Regions from separate parts of the Jeotgalibaca sp. MA1X17-3 genome, predicted to be linked through region 3. Evidence: predicted binding sites of a transcription regulator. Region 3 holds the regulator's gene; each other region holds the start of a gene.

Region 1 (4,066 bases), 1.1 Mb from region 3:
AGGACACCTTCGAAAGCAACTACATAAAAGTAGTGGAAGGGGCAGTTGAGGTAACGACCGAGTTGTTAGCACAACCAATGGATTATATTTTCTTTACGGGAAGTCCTCGTATAGGAAAAGTAGTGATGAAAGCTGCGGCAGAAAACTTAACACCGGTTACCTTGGAATTAGGTGGAAAAAGTCCAGCGATTGTTACAAAGCAATCTGACTTAAATCAAACAGCAAAAACAATTGTCTGGGGAAAGTATTTAAATGCCGGTCAAACCTGTGTAGCACCTGATTATGTATTAGTGGATGAAAATGTAAAAGATGAGTTTCTTTCACTTTTAATTCACCATATCAAAGAGTTTTATGGAGAAAAGCCCCAAGATAGTCCTGATTACGGACGGATGGCAACTAAAAACTACGCAAGTCGAATGAACTCTTTACTGAAAAAAACAACAGGGACTCTTGCACTTGGTGGAGAAGTAGAAGAAGAAACGAAGTATGTAGCTCCAACGATTGTCGATCAAGTTAAGTGGGATGACGCACTGATGTCTGAAGAAATATTTGGTCCACTGTTACCTATTTTAACGTATGAATCTGATCTATTTACTGAGCAAGTAATCGAACCGATTAAGTCTAGAGAAAAACCTCTAGCTTTGTATTTGTTTACAGAAGAAGAACAAATAAAGGAAAAAGTACTGTCCGAACTTTCTTTTGGTGGTGGGGTGGTAAATGATACAATTCTTCATTTGACTAATTCCAGTCTGCCATTTGGAGGGGTAGGTCAATCAGGGATAGGGAATTATCACGGAAAAGATAGTTTTATCCAATTTACTCATCAAAAATCAATCGTTGAAAAAAGTAAATGGATTAAATTAGATATGCTCTATCCTCCTTATACAACTAAAAGCTTGAATTTGATTAAGAAATTTATGAAGTAAAAAAATATCTTAAAAAAGAGTATTTCGATATATAATAATTAACTTCTAAGAAAAGGTTTGAATTTTATAAAGTCGACTGTTTTCTAATGTAATTTTCATCCAAATACGATACACTAGGGATACCTCATTTAAAAGGAGTGGATGAATAGATGCAAACAGTATACACGAATTATTGGGTAAGTCGCATTGGTGACGTACGCAAAGAACACGGTAGCTACAAAAGCGAAGAAGAAGCGATTGAAGGAATTAAAGCTTGGTGGGACCTACATGGAGAAAAACATTCTGATGTAGAATATATACGTACAAATACCGGGGCACTAGAACTGATCTACGAAGATGAGAAATCCTTTTACCGTATTGAAAAAAGAGAAATAGAAGGCAAGTTGCCAACGAGAAGTTACCAATTAAAAAAACCTGGAGAAATAGAAGTGCTCCGATTCAAACTAATTCTAGATGAAGAATCTTGTGTGTTTGATGAGCTAGCTGAACCATTTCGTGATCGATTGATTGTTGCAATGGCAGACAGTAAAAAAGCTCGCGATTTTGTTTACGATCGAAAAGGTCGTCCGATTCGAAAAATTAGCTAAATAAGTATGCAGCTATGGCTTCCTTAAAAGGAGGAATCCTTTCTTATGAAGAAGAAAATTATATTATCACTTCTAGTAATAGTAGGACTTTTATCATATGGATTCTACTGGGCATTTTTTGATATGAACCGACTGCCAGAAGGTGAATTAATAGCTGATGTTTCATCACCAAAAGAGACTTATACAATAAAGGCTTATCTTACAAATGGCGGAGCGACAACCTCGTATGCAATTAGAGGAGAGCTACATTTTAATGATTCTAATAAAAAAGCTAAAAATATTTATTGGAATAATCGAGAAGAAGAAGTAGAAATTGAATGGATGGATGATGATACCGTTCGAATTAATGGAATCGAATTAGAAGTAGAAGATGAAAAATTTGATTTCAGAAGAGAGTGAATATCTAACCCATTTTATTGAAGAAGATACCTGCGGGTGTCTTTTTTTGTTATCCTCCAAAAAATTAGTAAAATACTTTTTTAAGGTTGTATCAGAACTAATTTTGTAATACAATATATAGTGATAAAAGCATAGTTTGGTACTATATGTTGTATGTTTTGGATTTTGGATGATTTTTAAATCAAGCGAATCTTCCTACATATAATAAAAAAATGAAAAGGGAAGGGACGAGATGAGCGTGATTGTAATGGCTGGAATGATTGGGGCTGGAAAAAGCTCTTATACAGAAATGATTTCAAGACGATTAGGAACAGAGGCATTCTATGAAAGTGTGGAGTACAATCCAGTACTAGATAAATTTTATGAGAATCCAAAGCAATGGGCCTTTAGTTTGCAAATATTTTTCCTGAACGCTCGATTCAAAAGTATAAAAGATGCACTGAGTGATGACAATAATGTATTGGATCGTTCTATTTATGAAGACGAGTTATTTACACGTATTAATCACTTGCAAGGAAATATTTCAAGCATAGAAATGGATATTTATAATGATCTCTTAGCGAATATGATGGAAGAATTGAAAGGAACTCCGAAGAAGAGTCCAGATTTATTAGTTTACCTTCATGGATCTTTTGAAAAAATCTTAGCTCATATTGAAAAAAGAGGAAGAGATTTTGAAAAAGTAGAAGTAGGAGATGATCGTTATAACTACTTCAAGTTGTTATGGACAGAGTACCAAAATTGGTATGAATCGTATGATCACTCACCAAAAATTGCCATTTCTATCGATGAATTTGATATTGTAGAATTTCCAGAACAAGAAGATGTGGTTATGAATATAATTGAAAAAGCATTAGAAGATATTCGAATCCCTCTACATGTATAAGAAATGGACATCCTATAAAGGGTGTCTTTTTTTATCGTTTTTTCGGTAAAGCATTTAAGTACAAATTGCTTTTTTCATAAAAAAGAGCTATATTATAAGTAAGTGAATAAGTACACAAATAAAAAATGTTTTAATGTTTTTCAGTGAACCACACATTTAATGAGGAGGAATAACATGGAAAAAGTGTTTGTAAGTCCGTCTAGATATGTGCAAGGGAAAGGTGTTCTCAAATCAGGAGTACCCTATATTAAAAAATTAGGGAAGACTGCATTGTTACTATGTGATGATGTTGTTTGGGACATTGCTGGTGAAACGTTTCAAGGATATATGCAAGAAGAGTCGATGAATGTAACGCGAGTGCCATTTAATGGGGAAGCATCAACAGCAGAGATTGATCGTGTGAGTGAAATTGGAACAAATCAAACAGTTGATGTTGTGATTGGACTTGGTGGCGGAAAAACGATTGATGCTGCCAAAGCTATTAGTGATCAGTTAGAGATTCCAGTTGTAATCGTTCCAACTATTGCTTCTACTGATGCACCTACATCTGCACTTTCTGTTATTTATACAGAAGAGGGAGCCTTCGAGAAGTATCTATTCTACAAATCAAATCCAGAATTAGTATTAGTGGATACGGAAGTAATTAGTAAAGCACCTCCGCGTTTATTAGCTTCAGGGATTGCTGATGCGATGGCTACTTGGGTAGAGGGTAGTGCGGTTATTAAGAAAAATGGAAATACAATGGCTGGAGGAAAATCAACATTAGCTGCAGAAGCAATTGCAAAAAAATGTGAGGAAACCCTCTTCACGTATGCATTTCAAGCAATGGAGGCTTGCCGAGCTAAGGTTGTAACCCCTGCTTTAGAAGCAGTCGTAGAAGCGAATACGTTGTTAAGTGGAATTGGTTTTGAGAGTTGTGGGTTAGCTGCAGCACATGCTATTCATAATGGGTTTACAGCTTTAGATGGGGATATTCATTCTTTAACTCATGGTGAAAAAGTAGCCTATGGAACCTTAACCCAGTTATTTTTAGAAAACAGACCAAAAGAAGTCTTGGACCAATACATTCATTTCTATCAAGCATTAGATTTACCAACGACCTTAAAAGAAATGAAGCTAGAAAATGCCAGTTATGAAGATTTATTAAAAGTAGGACAGTTAGCAACTCAAAAAGGTGAAACAATCCATGATATGCCATTTGTAGTGACGGCTGATGATGTTGCAAGTGCATTGATTGCTACCGATAGTTATGTGCGTTCATTAGAAAA
Region 2 (4,066 bases), 350 kb from region 3:
ATGGATCTTTTGAAACACGGTCCATTGATTCATCTGCAACTGGATGAGATACATTTTTATCTACTAAAATCTGACTCGGCTTCTCATTATCAGAAGTCACATCTTTTTCTGCTTTTCTGGAATGATTTTCTACATCACCTGTTGAAATGTCATTTCCACTTGCCCAGTCTGGTTGCGCACTTTTCTTTTGATCGTCTACTGGTTGATTATTTTTTTCTTGATCCATTATATCTTCCTCCTCATCTATGATTCCATCACGAACCATAAATTCTGAATGTTCTACATGGGCCGGTGGCGCCGCATCTACTAATAGTAAATATTCACCGTTATCGAGTGCTTCTTCAAAACGTTCATATGTATCGCTGTCGATTCCATAGTCTTCAAAGAGTTTTTCTTCATCAACCTCTTCAACTTCTTCAGTGGAATCATCTTCATCCATTTCAACTGTGAAAAATGAAACGATGCGGTCCCACAAGGAATCCTCCTGATCGCTAGTAACCACTACATCTACTTTTGTATCTTCTTCTAGTCTGTGTCCTTCTTCTTCCCGCGTGATAACTAATAATTGTTTAGCAGAATATCCTTCAGCTAGCATATCATTAATAGCAACCAACATGCGTTGGTAATCTGCAAACGTTCCTTCTATTCTTTTATTCAAATACAAGCACTCCCTTCTAGTCAATTGTTATATTCATTTTAAGGGAGTATTAGATAAATAACAAATAATAACCATTTTTAGAATAAGTGACCATCTCTAGTCATGCATTCTTTTTTTCTTTTTTATTAAAAAATAATTTTGATTAAATGATTCTTTTATATCATCGTAAGCAGGATTTTCTTTGATAATTTGTTCTTTTAAAAAAGTCTTTAATGAAAATTTTTGTACATGATCAAACCACTCTACCCAAGGCAAAGCATATTTATTGGATTCATATTTAACTACTTGCTGATTGAGAATACTATCTGGATTGAAGGTCTGTTTTTTCACAACTTCATACCCCAAAGCATGACTAATTTTAAAATAATAGTGATGTTGTTTGGAATAGGATTCTACTGCAGAGCGCAAGTTTTTATCAAAGGTTTTGTAACGAATATGCATATTAAACGTATGTCGGTTATCAAAAAATAATTTAATTTTTTCATTTTCTTTCGGAACTTTTTCATATCCAATTAGATGACTGAGGTTAATCCAAGAAACAGCTTGTTTACTAGGTCCATTGACTGGCATAAAACATGCATTACCATAAATATAAGGCTGACAATGACAAGTTTTCCCTTCTAAAATACTAATGAGGTTGCGCATATGCTCATACTTTAAACCTAACTTAGAAAAAATACGGTTTGTAACAGAATTACTGCTTTCGTTTGATTTTAAAATAAGTCCATCTTGATAGAAAGCTAGTGTTTGAAAGCAACTACTAATATTATATTCTGGAATATGAATAATACAAAAAAGACCAGAATCAATTGGAATCTCCTCCGCATAAACTGCAGCGTCTAAATAAAGCTGAACATCTTCTCGTCCTCGAATAATAAAGGGAATAATAGCGTGCCGTGTTTCTGAGTATCCTTGTGAGTTTAAATAACTTTCTTGAATTTTATGAACCATCATTTCTCTTGAATCATAATAGTAAGCGCCTTCATTTTCTGGAATTAGAATCTTTTCTCTGGTTAATTTTTCTTGTTTCTCTTTGTTGAGTAGTTGAGGTGAGTCTTTTTCCATTTGATTTTCTGCTTCTGAATCGTTTCTCATTAAATACCTCCTCTTTTTATTATGAATAATATACCAATATTTCTCACTTTTTACATTAGTTTTTGTTCATTATTTCACACTATTTAAAACTTTATCTATTATGGGAAATTTTTAAGTTTTTTTGCTATATTTATCCCTTTTCATGACAAGAAAACATATTTGATTCCTTTCCGCTTCTTTTCTAATCCTTTTAGTGATTTGTAGAAAACTGTTTTCCTGAGTATATTTTGGACGATAATATTATCCGAAAAAAACTGAGATCTCAGTAACTTCACACTACCATCACCCGGAAAGGAATCGATGACAATGAGAACGCTTACTGAACCAACTATGAATCAACTATTATCCCAATATAATGGGGTTATTTATCAAGCAATGAAACAAACTGGAATTTATAAACCCTCCCCTGACTTTGAGGATTTCTATCAAACTGGCTGCATGAAACTATTTGAGGCTTATCAAAGCTGTTCAGAGGATCCCTTATCTGAAGAACATCGGTACCAGTTTGTAAAATATAGTGGTCAAAAATTACGCTGGGCCTTTTTAGATGAGAAGCGCAAAGAAAAAATTCACACCGAGCGAACAGAATTTGACTCGCAAGAACAGCTAGAACATGTTCCCTCTTTTGAATACTTTGAAGTAGAGTTAGAATTCCAAGAACAAGTAAGACAACTAATTCATTGTTTAACCACTCGAGAACTACTTTTTTTACAAGAACGTTTTTATCTTGGCCTAACCATTACTGAAATTGCCAAAAAGCATGGTGTATCAAGAAAAACAGTTCATCAGTGGCGAAATAACTTACAAGAAAAAGCATCTTTTTTACGAGAAAAGAATATTTATTAATAAATAAGGTAACACTTTTGAAAGTCAATTCGTTGTTATAAGTGTAGGCGGTCATGACAACTACAAAAACACTAGGAGGAATGCATAATGTTAAAACAATGGGAGCAAGCAAACGTAGAACTGTACTTTAATGATTTTGAGAATGAAAAGGAAGTAAAACAAAGTTTCTCTAGTCTAAAAGAAAACGTAACACCAGAACAAATCGGAAGTTTCCAAGATGCGGTTTCCAGCTTAATTAAGCTACCAGCTGCAGATGTTATCGTCGTCGAAAAACATCGTTATTTGAAAGCCTAACATAGCTTCATTACAACTAGCTTAACTTTTATAAACATAAACCAAGGAGGAATTAATAATGGACACAACTTTAACACTAGAAATGAAATTCGGTACTGCTGATGGAAAAATTAAAAATCTGACGATCAAAAATCCTAAATCAGGGTTAACATCAGAAAATGTTCAGCCGGCAATGGAAACCATCATCGGTCTAAATGCTTTTGAAATCAAAGGGATCAATCCTTATGCAGCTCTAGGTAGCGCACGTTATGTAGAACGCACCGTTACTGACGTATTTGCTGCTGAATAAAAATGATTCTATGAAGGCCGGGATTATTCCTGGTCTTTTTTTAAAACATTATTTTAAAGAGGAGAATGCTTATGTCATATCCAATCGAAAAAAGTCTCTTAAATATTTATCAAGCGGACCTTTATAAATCTCTATTCATTATTGCTCACGAATCAGGAAATCCTAATAACGTTGGTACAAATAGTTTGAATAATGAAATTGCTTATATGAAACGCAACTACTCCAATGCTTTCGTTTCACATTGGGTAGGAGCAGGAGGAAAAATTGTTCAAATTGCTAAAACTGGTAAAATTCAATGGGGTGCTGGACCTAAAGCGAATCCTTATGCCTATGCTCAAGTAGAATTAGCCCGGACAAATAACCGAACACAATTCCAAAAAGATTATGCTGCTTACGTATGGTTATTGCGTCAATTAGCTCAAGAAGCTAACCTTCCTTGCACATTAAATAGCGGAACTTCTTTAACATCACCTGGAATCAAAACCCATGCATGGATTTCTCGTTATTTAGGTGGCACAGATCATGTAGATCCCGATGATTATTTAGCTAGTTGGGGAGTAAGTATGACTCAGTTTAAAAAAGATATTGAAGCAGCAAAGGCCCCTACTTACTTATTACATCTAGTAGTCAGAGGAGACACTCTTTGGGCTCTTTCTAGAAAGCATCACATGACGGTCGCAGAATTAAAAGCATTGAATCATTTAAAATCAGATTTAATTCTAATTGGACAAGTTCTGAAAGTGAAAGCCTTGTAAATTAGAAAAGAGAGCGGGAGAAAAGGCTGGGGCAAAAGTCCTAGCTTTTTTTAATTGTTTTAATACGTATGTCGAGAATAGGTTAGGTTCAAAAAATTCGTATCTAGGAATTCACGGAATAGTTTTTGT
Region 3 (4,066 bases):
AGGAGCTTTTACAGCTGCTACATTGAAGGTTCCACGTAATTTGTTTAGAACCAATGTAGGTAGAGCTTCTCCATCGATATCATCCGCAATAATTAGTAGTGGACGACTTTGTTTTAAGATTTGTTCTAATAATGGTAGTACATCTTGAATATTAGAAATCTTACGATCGGTAATCAAAATGTATGGACTTTCTAAATCAGCTTCCATTTTATCATTATCTGTAACCATGTATTGGGAAAGGTATCCGCGATCAAATTGCATTCCTTCCACTACGTCTAGTTCTGTTTCAATTCCTTTAGATTCTTCAATGGTAATAACACCATCGTTGCCAACTTTTTCCATTGCTTCCGCAATCAATTTTCCAACTTCTTCAGAACCAGAAGAAACGGCTGCAACTTGTGATATCGATTCTTTAGAATCAACCGTTTGAGAAATCTCTGCTAATCCAGCAACCGCAGCTCTCGTAGCTAGTTCAATTCCACGACGAATTCAACTGGGTTTGCTCCTGCTGTAACGTTTTTCAAACCTTCACGAACAATCGCTTGAGTTAATACAGTAGCTGTTGTTGTTCCGTCACCAGCGATATCATTGGTTTTAGAAGCAACTTCTGATACTAACTGAGCACCCATATTTTCAAAATGATCTTCTAATTCAATTTCTTTAGCAATGGTAACGCCATCGTTCGTAATCAGTGGAGAACCGTATGCTTTTTCTAATACTACATTTCGGCCTTTTGGTCCTAAAGTAACTTTAACTGTATTTGCTAATATATCCACACCGCGAAGCAAAGCTGCACGTGCGTCTTCAGAAAATTTAATGTCTTTTGCCATTTTGTTTCTTCACCTCATCATTTTTTTGTTCAATGTTTTATTGATTTTCTTATTCTACAATTGCAACGATATCTGATTCTTTTATAACTAGATATTCTTTTCCATCAAATTTAATTTCAGTTCCGGCATATCTTTCAAATAAAACATGATCGCCTTCTTTAACAGTCATTTCAATCGTAGTTCCGGCATCGGTTACTAGACCGGTACCTGTCGCAATGATCGTACCTGTTTGTGATTTTTCTTTAGCTGATGATGGCAACACAATACCACCTACAGTTTTTTCTTCTTCTTTTTCTACTTCAATAATTACACGATTCGCTAATGGTTTTAACAAAAGTAATCCCTCCAATGCTTTTTTGTTAGCACTCTAATATCGTGAGTGCTAACCCATGTACCTATCTTAATCAATTCTTGTATAGATTGCAAGACAAAAGATTAACTTTTTTATCTATTATGTTATACTTTTCTGTAAGCTTATAAAATTTGAAATAGAAAGGTTATGAAATGAAGAAAAAATTATCTACAGCAAATATAATCATTCTAGTTTACTTAGCCATACAATTTTTACCGATTCCGCTCATGGTATTCATACCTGCAGAAGATCGAATTAAAATGAGCCTAACCATTAGTTTAGTAACGGCATTAATTGGATCAATTATCATGATTATCTTAAACATGAAAAAGAAATGGACTCCGGTAAATAGTATTACTCAAGGAAAGTCATCCTCTTATGGAAAAATCATCCTTTGGGGAGTGTTAGGTTTTATTGGTGCCATTATTCTTCAAGTCATTGCTGCTTCCATTGAAACGGCTATATTTGGAGTCACACCCGGGTCTCAAAATACAGATCTCCTATTAGATCTAACCAATACTTATCCTCTTTATATTTTTGGGTTAACTCTCTTTGCACCAATTATGGAGGAATTTGTTTTCCGAAAAGCAATTGTCACTCAATTAGTTGACCACATTGGTTTCATCGGAGCTGCAGTCGTAAGTAGTTTGTTATTTGCCCTTGCCCATATGGATGGCCACATGTTAATCTATGGAACATTAGGTTTATGGTTCAGTTATCTGTATCGAAAAACAAATAACATTTTGACTCCTATGTTAGCACATGGAATCATGAACGCTTTTGCTTCCCTTCCAGTCTTTTTTCCAGAACTCTTTTTGTAGTACCTTAAAAAAACTCTCCATCAGAAAGGAATCATATGACTTTAAAAGATTTATTAATTCAAATCACAGTGAAATTTGTCCTTGCGGCTTTATTCTTTTATTTTGCAGTTGACGGTGTTATAAAATTTGGATGGGGATTTGTCTCTATCTTAAGTGTTATTTTTGCTACAAATAATATTGTCCAAGGAATTCGAATGTTAAGTACCTATTTTAAAATCAAAAAAAATATTGATAAAAAATAGTTTTAAAAACTCTTCTAATGTAGAAGGACCTGGGATAAGCATTCCTAGATTCTTCTATTTTTTTGAATCACTTAAACAGTGATATCCTTATGAAAAGAAAATAAACACTTACCATTTCCTAGAGCTCCAAAAGGTGCTTCTGTCCTTTCACTTTATGCATCTGTCTTATTAAAGATTAGAATTATTCAAGAACATTGCCAAGGGAGCACTATTTAAGACACTATCAATCTCAAAAAAACTAATTTTTAAATTATTTCATAAAAAAAGACCTGTAAAATTCTTCTAGAGAATTTCACAGGTCTTTTTTAGGTATTAATGAACATCATTATCTAAGAAATAAATAAGTGTTTGTAGCTCATTGGTTAAGTCTACATTTTGAACACGAATGTGATCGGGAACAGAAAGTCGGATTGGAGTAAAGTTCATGATTCCTTTCACTCCTGCTTCGATTAACGTATTTGCAGCATCTTGGGCAACCGATTGCGGTACTGTTAGAATAGCTACATCAATTTGTTGAATACGAAGTTGGTTCATCATTTCACTCAAAGGATAAACCGGAACACCCGTAACAATTTTTCCAACAATATCATCTCTTACATCAAACGCACAACTGATTCGTACGTTATTATTCAAATGAAAGTTATAGTTTAATAGCGCATGTCCTAGATTTCCTACACCAATAAGTGCAACGTTAGTCAGTCGATCTTGATTCAAGGTTTTACTAAAGAAGTCCAGTAGGTACTCCACTTCATATCCGTACCCTCTTTTTCCAAGTGCTCCAAAATAAGAGAAATCACGTCGGATTGTAGCACTATCTACTTTAACAGCCTCACTAAGTTCTGTTGAAGAAATTCTTGTTTTTCCAGCATCATGAAGGTAACGAAGGTAACGGTGATAAATAGGTAAACGTCTTGCTGTTGCTTTAGGTATATCATGTGGGTTTGACATTTTTATTTTCTCTCTTTCTTATAGGGATTCCCTATATTTATCTATAGAATCTCATATAATCATTATTTTTATTTACTGTATTAGTATAACATTTGTTTGTGAAATATCCAGTATGTTGCTTCATTTTAAGCTGATTTGTGAAAAAAAAGCACAAGGAAGACCACAATTCTTGTATTAACGAAGAAATTAGTGATGCTTTCACATTAAAAAGTTGTGAACATGCCATTATTCTGAATCACTAACTCTATCAGTGCGACATAGGATATGCTAAAATGAGAGAGCCTGCTATAAACGTTATTAGTTATATTCAGAATAAACAAACTATCTTAAGAGAAAGAGGATACCAACATGATATTATTACAGGGGCAGAACCTAGCCCGCCACTTCGGTCCCACCGTTTTATTCGATAACATCCATATTACCATCCAAGATCACGAACGTATTGCGTTGGTAGGTAGAAATGGTGCTGGTAAATCTACCTTATTAAAAATTTTAGCTGGGATTGAACCTACTGATGCTGGAGTCGTTTCTAAAGGAAGAAATGTTTCCATTGGGTATCTTGATCAACACAGTGCAGTCGATTCGAATAAAACAATTTGGGAAGAAATGCTGACTATTTTTGAGCCCGTTATACGGCTAACAAAAGAAGCAGAACAAGCGGCTATTGCATTAACAGATGAAGCCTTATTAAAAGATGAAGCTGACTATCAAAAAGCATTAGAGCGCTATGACTTTCTTCAACAAGAATTACAAAAGAAAAATGCTTACGGATATGAATCAGAAATCCGTTCCGTCCTCCATGGATTCCAGTTCTATGATGAGGACCACGATCGTCCTATTGAACAACTATCTGGTGGCTAAAAAACTAGGCTG

Evidence for each region. The regulator Rex, encoded in region 3, represses fermentation and respiration genes when NADH is low (regulators of the CRP and FNR family bind a similar motif). The targets are predictions, from matches to a motif close to TTGTGAANTANTTCACAA.
Region 1: LZ578_RS05900 (glycerol dehydrogenase) is a predicted target of Rex. The motif match lies at 2,899-2,916, and genes of this name have one in related genera.
Region 2: LZ578_RS09605 (competence protein ComK) is a predicted target of Rex. The motif match lies at 1,816-1,833, and genes of this name have one in related genera.

The regions. Positions count from the first base shown of each region.
Region 1 is NZ_CP090983.1:1,183,852-1,187,917, forward strand. It holds gene LZ578_RS05880 (aldehyde dehydrogenase) at 1-926, shown strand, start outside; gene LZ578_RS05885 (hypothetical protein) at 1,076-1,513, shown strand; gene LZ578_RS05890 (DUF5412 domain-containing protein) at 1,559-1,912, shown strand; gene LZ578_RS05895 (deoxynucleoside kinase) at 2,145-2,798, shown strand; gene LZ578_RS05900 (glycerol dehydrogenase) at 2,973-4,066, shown strand, end outside.
Region 2 is NZ_CP090983.1:1,910,258-1,914,323, forward strand. It holds gene LZ578_RS09600 (general stress protein) at 1-658, opposite strand, end outside; gene LZ578_RS09605 (competence protein ComK) at 755-1,753, opposite strand; gene LZ578_RS09610 (sigma-70 family RNA polymerase sigma factor) at 2,054-2,599, shown strand; gene LZ578_RS09615 (hypothetical protein) at 2,687-2,893, shown strand; gene LZ578_RS09620 (DUF2922 domain-containing protein) at 2,952-3,182, shown strand; gene LZ578_RS09625 (LysM peptidoglycan-binding domain-containing protein) at 3,254-3,937, shown strand; gene LZ578_RS09635 (hypothetical protein) at 3,997-4,066, opposite strand, start outside.
Region 3 is NZ_CP090983.1:2,264,791-2,268,856, forward strand. It holds partial or broken gene groL (chaperonin GroEL) at 1-830, opposite strand, end outside; gene groES (co-chaperone GroES) at 880-1,164, opposite strand; gene LZ578_RS11260 (CPBP family intramembrane glutamic endopeptidase) at 1,335-2,003, shown strand; gene LZ578_RS11265 (DUF4305 domain-containing protein) at 2,039-2,245, shown strand; gene LZ578_RS11270 (redox-sensing transcriptional repressor Rex) at 2,558-3,193, opposite strand; partial or broken gene LZ578_RS11275 (ABC-F family ATP-binding cassette domain-containing protein) at 3,542-4,066, shown strand, end outside.